2 linked regions of the Indioceanicola profundi genome follow. The protein of the gene in region 2 interacts with the protein of the main gene of each other region in a pairwise test. Links are inferred from orthologs where the notes say so. Each region holds a gene or a part of one and is shown on either strand. Other genes may lie near its edges.

Evidence for each region.
Region 1: the proteins of DOL89_RS14305 (region 2) and DOL89_RS07080 interact in binary tests that used the Escherichia coli proteins (3 or more experiments, as listed by UniProt). The link is inferred for Indioceanicola profundi from one-to-one orthologs.

What each region holds. Positions count from the first base shown.
Region 1 is NZ_CP030126.1:1,482,952-1,487,127, forward strand. The notes cover bases 1,385-4,176. They hold DOL89_RS07080 (P-II family nitrogen regulator), read left to right. Parts: upstream 1,385-2,507; coding sequence 2,508-2,846; downstream 2,847-4,176. Other genes in these bases: DOL89_RS07070 (2OG-Fe(II) oxygenase), read right to left, coding at 1,385-1,941; glnA (type I glutamate--ammonia ligase), read left to right, coding at 3,005-4,176. In the rest of the region: DOL89_RS07065 (NAD(P)H-hydrate dehydratase), read right to left, coding at 1-1,176; more of DOL89_RS07070, read right to left, coding at 1,186-1,384. UniProt on the Escherichia coli protein: P-II indirectly controls the transcription of the glutamine synthetase gene (glnA). P-II prevents NR-II-catalyzed conversion of NR-I to NR-I-phosphate, the transcriptional activator of GlnA. When P-II is uridylylated to P-II-UMP, these events are reversed.
Region 2 is NZ_CP030126.1:2,988,372-2,994,483, reverse strand. The notes cover bases 1,099-4,442. They hold DOL89_RS14305 ([protein-PII] uridylyltransferase), read right to left. Parts: upstream 4,083-4,442; coding sequence 1,299-4,082; downstream 1,099-1,298. Other genes in these bases: DOL89_RS14300 (hypothetical protein), read left to right, coding at 4,333-4,442; DOL89_RS14310 (hypothetical protein), read right to left, coding at 1,099-1,183. In the rest of the region: DOL89_RS14315 (hypothetical protein), read right to left, coding at 1-185; more of DOL89_RS14310, read right to left, coding at 182-1,098; more of DOL89_RS14300, read left to right, coding at 4,443-5,022; DOL89_RS14295 (sulfite oxidase-like oxidoreductase), read right to left, coding at 5,045-5,698; DOL89_RS14290 (mechanosensitive ion channel domain-containing protein), read left to right, coding at 5,894-6,112.

The DNA of each region.
Region 1 (4,176 bases), 1.5 Mb from region 2 along the record:
GCTCCGCCTCGCAGCCGCCCGGGCCCGCTCCAGCTTCGATCCTGTCAGGCCGCCGAAGACGCGGCCGAACTCCCCCTCATGGGGGGTCAGCAGCCAGCGGTCGGAAAGTCCGGAGAACAGCGCCTCGGCATCTCCGGCAAAGCTTCCAAAGACATCCGCATCCAGCACGCCGGCTTTCCCGGCTTCCACCGCCGCCCGGACAGCGCTTCGTGTCTCCGCCGACACGCCTCCTCCGGGGCCAATCAGGACGGCATTCCGCCGGGGATCGGCGATCAGTTCGGCGAAGGCACCGCTGTCGGCTACAGGCTGCACGATCACGCTGGGCATGGAGAGCGCATAAATCTGCACGGCCGGCGGCGGTGCGGCGATGGTCGCCAGCCCTGCCCCGACCCGCAACGCCGCCCGCGCCGCCAGCCGTCCCGCCCCGGTCATTACCTCCCCGCCGAGGATCACCGCATGTCCGCGGCTGTACTTATGTCCGCCGAGACTCGGCCAGGGATACCGCCCACCCCACAGTTCCGGATCGTTTCGGCGGCACAGCGGCTCTATTCCGTCCAGCACCCGTGCGGGAATGCCGATATCCGCCACGACCAACTCCCCGCACAGCGCCCGCCCCGGCAGCAGCAGGTGCCCCGGCTTGTGCCGGAAGAAGGTGACGGTAAGGACAGCCCGCGGCGCGGCCCCCAGCACCTTGCCATCGTCGCCCCGGATGCCGCTGGGCACATCCACCGCGACGACCGGTGTTCCGCGCCTGACCAGTTCTTCGACCACGCCCAGGGCGACGCCATCCAAGGGACGGGACAGCCCGGCGCCAAACAGCGCATCGATCACGAGTTCCGCTTCGTCCAGCAGAGCCGTCCCAAGCGGCTCAACCGGACCGGTCCAGGTTCCGGCCGCCCAGGCGGCGTCCCCCTTCAGCGACTCCGTGCTGCCAAGCAGCCCCAGCCGCACCGGCCATCCAGCCTTTGCCAGAAGGCGTGCCGCGACGAATCCGTCGCCGCCATTGTTTCCCGGCCCGCACAGAACCGCGACCGGCCATGGACTCCATCGTTCCCGGATGGCATGGGCCACCGCGGCGCCAGCCGATTCCATCAGTTCGGGTCCGGGTACGCCGGCGGCCATGGCGGCCCGGTCGGCCCGGTACATCTCATCGACTGTCAGAATCTCATGCGCCATGGCGGGTCCTCACCACAGGTCGGATGCGATCTCCGCCGTGAAGAACAGATAGGCCCGCTCGAACGGTCCCGGCCCGCGGGGGATCACGCCGTGCAGCGCGTGACGGGAGTTGGGGAACAGCACCAGCGTGTTGGCGGCATAGGGAACAACCGCCGCCAGTTCCACCTCATCCTCGCCGATCTCGAACCGCCCTGTCTCCCGCGGTGCGGCGCGCCAGCGGTAGAGGCCCAGATCGCCGCCCGGCAACGGGTCGTCCGCATCGCGCAGATAGAACAGCCCCGTGAACAGCCGGTTTGCGGTGTCGAGATGCGCCCTGCGGTGACTTTTCGGCGCGCCTTTCACCGGAGTCGTGATCTCCAGCCGCGCGTCGGTCAGCACATCGACCGATTCGAAGCCGTCCCTGGACAGCAGCCCGACTTTCGGGCTCGGGTTGCGATCCACCCAGCCCCAGACTTCCGGGGCATGGACCGGCATGTGATCCCCGAAAAGATCGACCACGCGGCTGAGCACGTCGGACGAGGACATGCGCGCCGTAAGCTCGCGCCACAGCGGATGAAACCGGTCCTGCGTCTGGAACTGATAGGCGGAATAGGGCATCCGCTGCCCGCTCGGCGGTTCGCCGCTCCAGCCGATGTCGGCGAAGCGGGGCCGTCCGGCCCGCAGCGGCTCGAACACCTCCGGCGGGAGCGCATCCCGCACGATCAAATGCGGGAACGGGTCCAGGCGGATATCGGCTCTTGTCGCCCTGGCCAGCAGATCTGTCACGATGCTCCCCATTCCATGCCGCGCCCATGCGTGGTAGCGGCGGCATCATGCCGTGGCGGCAGGCGAACGTCACCTGCGCTGCATGGGGCAATGATGGGGATATTTTATGAAGGGGTCCCGGCCCCGCCGGAGCGGGAAAATGGGGCGACGGACGGGACTCGAACCCGCGACCACTCGGACCACAACCGAGGGCTCTACCAACTGAGCTACCGTCGCCGCCGGGAGGCCAGCGTATGCAACAATCCGCCCTGCCTCGTCAAGCCCTCTGTTGAAAGTGTCTGTTCCGTCAAAGGCAGAGCAGATCTGCCTTCCACGTATCCTGCCGAAAACGCGCAGGATTGCTAGCCTGCCTTATGCGACATGCCCTCGCGCCGATCAAGTGATGAAAAAAGGTGCAGTGTTTTGCCCGCTATTTCGGCAAAGTCACGCTCGAACGGGGAAGAAGGCGCGGACTCCGCTGGTTTTAGGCCGTGGCATGCCGCATGCTTACCCCGTTGGGCGCGCCGATCAGGCGCTTGGAACACGCGCCTCTCCGACCGGCGCGGTACAGGGAGCTTTTGGAGCCGATGAAGAAAGTCGAAGCCATCATCAAGCCGTTCAAACTGGACGAGGTGAAGGAGGCGCTCCACGAAGTCGGCATCCGTGGCATCACTGTCACCGAGGCCAAGGGCTTCGGCCGGCAGAAGGGGCATACCGAGCTTTATCGCGGCGCCGAATACGTCGTGGATTTCCTGCCCAAGGTGAAGATAGAAGTGGTGATGGACGACGCCATGGTCGACCGCGCCATCGAAGCCATCCAGCAGGCCGCCCACACCGGGCGCATCGGCGATGGCAAGATCTTCGTCACCGCAGTCGACGAGGTTATCCGTATCCGGACCGGTGAGCGCGGCCCCGACGCGATCTGACCGGACCAGGGTTTCTTATCGGCAAGGGGTGGAGCAGCCTGGGCCACCCTGAGCCGCCCGTAGCACCACCCGGGCGTCCGCCTGCCAGCTCAGCCGGTCGGCAGTTGCGGCGTCCCAATCGCCACCGGCAAAACCTCAAACCAACGGAAACCGAGGCTATGTCTGATACCAGCAAGTTCTTCGACCTGATCAAGGAGCATGACGTCAAGTACGTCGACCTCCGCTTCACCGACCCGAAGGGCAAGCTGCAGCACACCGCGCAGCATATCAGCACGGTGGACGAGGACATGTTCACCGACGGCATCATGTTCGACGGCTCGTCCATCGCCGGCTGGAAGGCGATCAACGAGTCCGACATGATCCTCATGCCGGACGCCTCGACCGCGGTCATGGACCCGTTCGCTGCCCAGCCGCTGCTGACGGTGTTCTGCGACGTCTATGAGCCCTCCACCGGGCAGCCCTACAAGCGCGACCCGCGCTCTATCGCCAAGGCGGCGGAGAACTACATGGCTGCCGCCGGTATCGGCGACACCTGCTATTTCGGCCCGGAGGCCGAGTTCTTCGTGTTCGACGACGTGAAGTTCGACGTCTCGATGAACCGCGTCCTCTACGAGTTCGACAGCGAGGAAGGTCCCTACACCTCCGCCAAGAACTACGAGGGCGGCAACCTCGCCCACCGTCCGGCGGTGAAGGGCGGCTACTTCCCGGTGGCCCCGATCGACAGCGGCCAGGACTTCCGCGCCGAGATGGTGTCCGTCCTGGCGGAGATGGGCGTCGCCGTCGAGAAGCACCACCACGAGGTGGCGGCCTCGCAGCATGAGCTGGGCGTGAAGTTCGGCACGCTGGTGCAGATGGCCGACGCCATGCAGCTCTACAAGTTCGTGGTGCACAACGTCGCCCATGCCTATGGCAAGACCGCTACCTTCATGCCGAAGCCGGTCTATGGCGACAACGGTTCGGGCATGCACTGCCACCAGTCCATCTGGAAGGACGGCAAGCCGCTCTTCGCCGGCTCTGGCTATGCCGACCTGTCGGACATGGCGCTGTACTATATCGGCGGCATCATCAAGCATGCCCGCGCCCTGAACGCCTTCACCAACCCGACGACCAACAGCTACAAGCGTCTGGTTCCGGGCTACGAGGCTCCGGTGCTGCTGGCCTACTCCAGCCGCAACCGCTCGGCCTCCTGCCGTATTCCGTACGTGAACAACCCGAAGGGCAAGCGCGTCGAAGTCCGTTTCCCGGACCCGGCCGCCAACCCCTATCTGGCCTTCGCCGCCCAGCTCATGGCCGGTCTGGACGGCATCCAGAACAAGATCCATCCGGGCGA
Region 2 (6,112 bases):
CAGAGCTGCGCATCCAGGTTCTGAAGCCGGATGATTTCATGCTGAAGCTGCATGAATGCGACTTGCTGCTTTACGTTCTTCGGCAGTCCCGCGATCTCATCCCGATGATCACGAAGCGTTTCCAGCTTCGCACGTATTTCCGCGCGCACCTGTTCAATGGCGGAGAGGGCGTTCAGGTCGCTCATGGTCCGACACTCCCGTGCTCAGCTTCGGACGCCGCGACGGCATCGTCTGTGTTCGTCTGTTGATGCGGAATACGTGCCGGGGCCGGCTCCGATTTCCTGAGGGCTGTTTCCAGTGCATCGTGGGTTTCGGTGATCTTTGCGAGGGCTGGCCTGGGATCAGCCATGAGCAGGGCGTTCAACGCATCCAGATCATCCTCGATTGCCAACATGATGGCGACCCGGGCGGCCTGGACCGCGGCAGTCACGCTGCCTGCCGCTGCATCCCCTTTTTCTTCCGCGGCCAGTCCCACGGAAGTGATCTGGCTAGGGCTGATGCTGGCGAGAAGACTGCGCATGCTTTGGATTCTGGTCCAGCGGTCATGGACCGCGCCATCATGCGCCTGATCCAAGGGAGGGGTTATCCGATCGATTGCCTGTTTGAGAAGACCGTGCTCACCGACCCGCGTGACCGCTTTGCGCAGGATTGCCTGCTGCCGATGCTCGACGAGTCTGCCGGTGACGAAGCCGACAATCCGGGCGGCCACGCCCAATTCGGCCTTGACGGAGTCGATCGGCGCTTTGCTCGCGCCCGCGAGGTTCGTCACGGACTTGGCAAGCTCTTCGGAAGCCTTGTCGAGCTTTTCGCCCGTATCGGCCTCCGCGATCATTTTCAATGCCGATCCATATGCAACCAGCGCTTCGGCATAGGTTTGCAGAGCGACTTCGGCATCCTGGCTGGACGGGGTGGCGGTTGCGGGCCCGCTTTCCTCCGGCACCAAGGTACAGGCCCCGTCTTTGGGCCTGGTCCCGCTTTGCCCGCAGACGATGGAGATAGCATCCCCGGCCATGGCCCTTTGCAGCATGTTGGATGATGCCGAAGCCGTATGGCTTGCATCGCTGCTTGAGGCGACCAGACCCGGCGCTGCATCTGCGGCAGCGGCAAACGCCAGGACGGCATCTTTCGGCCGTGGCGTTCCACAGGCCGATAGAAGCAGCACGAAGCTGGCGGTGGCCAGCAACCGCAAACATCTTTCCATTATCATCGGTGGAGATACACCTGAGTTGACACATCCTCACAGTGCTAGCTCAGGTTTCCGCCGTCGAGTGGAAATCAACTTAAACTATAAGCAGGGCTTAAGCCGCTCTCTTCCGTCCTGCCTTCCTCGGCTCGGGATCGGGGTCGGCCAGGGCGGCCAGCAGGGCTTCGCGAACCTGCTTCAGCTTCGCTTCATGGGTGATCTTCAGGCCGAACACGTCCTTGACGTAGAAGACGTCCACCGCCGCCTCCCCATAAGTGGAGATTTTGGCAGAGGCGATCTGGAGGTTGAGCCCGGTCAGCGCGCGGGTCAGGTCATAGAGCAGGCCGGAACGGTCGCGACCGTTCACCTCCACCACTGAATGGCCGGAGGAAACCTTGTTGTCCACGAGCACGCGGGGAGCGACCTTGAAGGCGCGGTGGCGGGAACTCAGGGCCGCGCGCCGCTTGGCCAGCTCTTCGGCCAGCCGCACTTCCCCGGCCAGCGCCTTGTCCACAATGACGGATAGACGGGCCAGCTTGTCCGGGCTGTCGAACATGCCGCCGGTGGAGGCCTGGACGGTGAAGACGTCCAGCGCCATGCCGTTGGTCATGGTGAAGATGCGGGCATCCACGATGTCCGCCCCGGCCAATGCCAGCGCGCCGGCAAGGCGGGAGAACAGTCCGGGATGGTCGGCCGTATAGACGGTCACCTCCGTCACCGCCCGTCCGCGGTCGATCCGGGTGTCCAAGGTCAGCGGCGCCTTGGCCCGCTCCGCCTCCCGGATCAGCCGCGCCTGCCGACCCAGCGTGGCGGTATCGGAGCTGAGCCAGTAGTTGGGATAGCCGAGCGCCAGATGCGCCTCCACATCCGCTGCCGGCCAATCCGCCAGTTCCTCCCGCAGGGTGGACTGAGCGGCGGCCACGCGCCGCTCCCGCCCCTCGTCGCCGATGCTGCCGGACATGATCTCCACGGCCCGGCTGTAGAGCTGGCGCAGCAGCGTAGCCTTCCAGCCGTTCCAGCGGCCGGGGCCGACAGCCCGGATATCGGCCACGGTTAGGCAGAGCAGCAGCTTCAGCCGCTCCGGGCTCTGCACGATCTCCACGAACTGGCGGATGGTCTGGTCGTCGTCCAGGTCGCGCTTGAAGGCCACATGGCTCATCAGCAGGTGCCAGCGCACCAGCCAGGCCACCGTCTCCGTCTCCTCCTCCGTCATGCCGAGACGGGGGCAGAGCTTGCGGGCCACCTTGGCGCCCAGGATGGAATGGTCGCCGCCGCGGCCCTTGGCGATGTCGTGGCAGAGCACGGCCACGTACAGGGCGCGGCGGGACGCGATCTCATGGATCACCTCCGCCGACAGGGGCGTCTCGTCGTTCAGCTGCCCGGCCTCGATCCGGTGCATGATGCCCACGGCGTACAGCGTGTGCTCGTCCACCGTGAAGTGGTGGTACATGTCGAACTGCATCATGCCGACGGTACGGCCGAAATCCGGCACGAAGCGGCCCAGCACGCCGGCCTCGTTCATCCGGCGGAGCGTCAGCTCCGGGTCCTTGCGGCTGGTCAGGATCTCCAGGAAAAGCCGGTTCGCTTCCCTGTCCTCCCGCAGCTTCGGACCGATCACGGACAGCGCGCGGGTGATGGCGCGCAGGGCGTTGGGGTGGATGTCCAGATCATGGACCTGGGCCACGCGGAAAAGCCGGATCAGGTCCAGCGGATGGTCGCGGAAATGCCGGTCGGAACGCACGTTGAGACGCCCGGCATCCAGCGCGAACCCGTCCACCTCCCCGCGGGTGAAGGCACGGAACAGGCGGGTGAAGCGGGGCGGGCGCCTGCTCTCCTGCTCCAGGTTGGCGCAGAAGATGCGGGTCAGGTCGCCCACATCCTTGGCAGTCAGGAAGTAGTGCTTCATGAACCGCTCCACGTCCGAGGTGCCGGCGTGGTTGGTGTAGCCAAGGCAGCGGGCGATTTCCGGCTGCACGTCGAAGGTCAGCCTGTCCTCCGCCCGGCCGGTCAGGTAGTGGAGCTGGCAGCGCGCCGTCCACAGGAAGTTCTGCGCCTTGGCGAAGCGCTGCGCCTCCTCCTCCAGCAGGACGCCCCTGGCGACCAGCTCCTCGACCTCATCGACCTGATAGACGTATTTGGCGATCCAGAACAGCGTCTGCAGGTCGCGGAGCCCGCCCTTGCCCTCCTTCAGGTTCGGCTCCAGCACATAGCGGCTGTCGCCCAGCTTGCGGTGGCGCTCGTTGCGCTCGTTCAGCTTGGCCTCGATGAAGGCGGGGGCGCTGCTGGCCACGATCTCCTTCTGGAAGCGGGCGCGCAGCTCGTCGAACAGCTTCTCCTCGCCCCACAGGAAACGGGTCTCCAGCAGGCCGGTGCGGATGGTCATGTCCGTGCTCTGGCGCAGGCACTCATCCACGGAACGGACGGCATGCCCGACCTTCAGCCCCAGGTCCCAGAGCATGTAGAGCATGTACTCCACCATCTGCTCCACCCGGGGCGTGCGCTTGTATGGCAGCAGGAACAGCAGATCCACGTCCGACAGGGGCGCCAGCTCGCCCCGCCCGTAGCCGCCGGTTGCGGCGACGGCGAAGCGCTCGGCGCTGGTGGGCTCCGCCGTGGGATAGACCGTCTGCATGGTGAAGTCGGCCAGCGCCTGGATCAGGCTGTCCATCAGGCGGGACAGGGCGCGCACCGTCGTCTCGCCCCGGTGCTGCGCCTCGAACTGGGTCCGCAGCGCTGCCCGCCCTTCCTCCAGGCACGATTTCAGCTCCGCCAGCACGGGCGTGCGCAAACTGTCCACCGAGCCGTCATGGGCATCCACCCTGGCCGCGATCCGCATGGCAATGGCCGCGCGGCCGGGGGGCTTGGCATGGATGGCGGCGGGCGTATGGATGTCGGGCATGGCGGACCGGTCCGGTTGTATGGGCGCACTATGCCATGGAGTTGGTGCGTGCGCGCAAAGGATCATACCCCTCCCGATGTATCGCCGTGATGCCGCGGCGACATGCCGATGATTCCGCTGCGAATTCCGCGACGTGCAGGAACTCGGCAATGCGGGCTCGGCGTCCGGGCAAGGGAAACGAGGTCAAGAACCTGAAACAAATGGTTCGTCCATCTGTCATCCCGGTGCATGGACAGGAGGACAAGGCTTCATGACATATGCCAAGGCAGGGCTGGTCGAATCCACCGTCCCGGCGCGCCTGGGGCAAGTCTTCACCCTGCTGCTGGGGTTCGAGGTTTTCCTGATCGGCATGTACTGGCTGATGACGGTCACGGGGTCCTGGACCTTGTCCCGCTGGTTCGACCTGGATGCGGAGCTGACCGTGGCCTCCTGGTTCGCCGCATCCCAGCTTCTGGCGGTGGGGCTGCTGATGCTGGCCGCCAGCCCCTTCAGCGAGCGGAAGAACTGGCCCACGCCGCTGTTCTGCCAGATCGTCGGCTTGGGATTCGTCTTCCTGTCGATGGATGAAGCCGCGATGATCCATGAGCGGATCACCGCCATCGGCCGCGATCAGGCCTGGGTGCCGCGCTTCAACGATACGCACGGCAGCTGGATATTCCTCTACGCCCTGATCGGGGCGGCGCTGGCGGCATTCACCTGGCGCAACCTGATGACCATGCTGGTCCACCACCGCCAGACGGCGCTGCTGATGGGCGGCGGCTTCGCCCTTCTGGTCGCGGGCGCCGTGGGGGTGGAGGTGATGGGCTATTACGGGCTGTTCGGAAGCCCGCCCCTCCAGGTCGCGCTGGAGGAGTTCCTGGAGATGCTGGGGGTGACGGTGATGCTGATGGGCGCGCTGACCTTCTTCAACCGCACCGTCGCCCTGCGCCCGGCCGATTGAGCCGGGCGCGTCCCCACAGGCGTCAGGAGTAGCGCTGCTCCGTCCAGGGGTCGCCCTCATTGTGGTAGCCGCGCTCCTCCCAGAAGCCGGGCTGGTCCTCGGCCACGAACTCGATGCGCTTCACCCACTTGGCGGATTTCCAGAAATAGTATTTGGGGATGATCACGCGCACCGGCCCGCCATGCTCGGTCGTGATCGGCTTGCCTTCCCAGCTATGGGCCAGCAGCACGTCCTCATCGTTGAACACCTCCAGCTTCACGTTGGTGGTGTAGCCGTCATGGCTGTGGAAAACGATGTGCCGGGCGTCGGGCTTGGGCTTCACCACGGACAGCAGGTGCCGGGCCGAGACGCCGTCCCAGTGGTTGTCGTAGCGCGACCAGGCGGTGACGCAGTGGATATCGGTCAGGAACTGCTGCTGCGGCTGGGCCTGGAACTGCGCCCAGTTCCAGGTCACCGGATTCTCCACCAGCCCGTCCACCGTCAGCTCCCAGCTCTCCAGCGGAATCTCCGGCTGGATGCCGAGGTCGAGCACGGGCCAGTTCTTCACTTCCCGCTGGCCGGGCGGAAGGCGGTCCTTGCCGCCGCCGCCGGTCAGGAGGTGGCCCGCCTTCGCCAGCTTCTCCTTGGTGTCCACCAGCTTCTGCCTGATCTGGCCGGTCGTATCGTCCTGGGACATGGGTCTGTTCGCCTGATGAAATGAGCGCTTGGGGCCTAACATAGCGGCGGGTGCCGGGTTTCGCGAGGGGGCGTCATGCAGCTATGCCCGGACATGCCGGCGCCGGCGGTGAAATTCAAAAGGGGTAGGCGGGTTGGCAGGAGAGAGGCCCCCGGCTACTCTGCGCCTTTCCCGAACGATGTTGCAGAGCACCGGATGTCTTCGACGACCCGCGCACTCCGCGCGATGCTCCTCCTCTTTCCGCTTCTCCTCCTGCTGCTGGTTCCAGCGTTGCCCGCCTGGGCGCAGAGCGCGGCGCCGGCGCCTGCCGCCACGGCGGCCGAACCGAGCGCTGCGGAGCTGGAGGAGCTGATCGCGACCATCGAGGATGAGGGGCGGCGCAAGGTCCTGCTCGGCCAGCTCCGCACGCTTCTC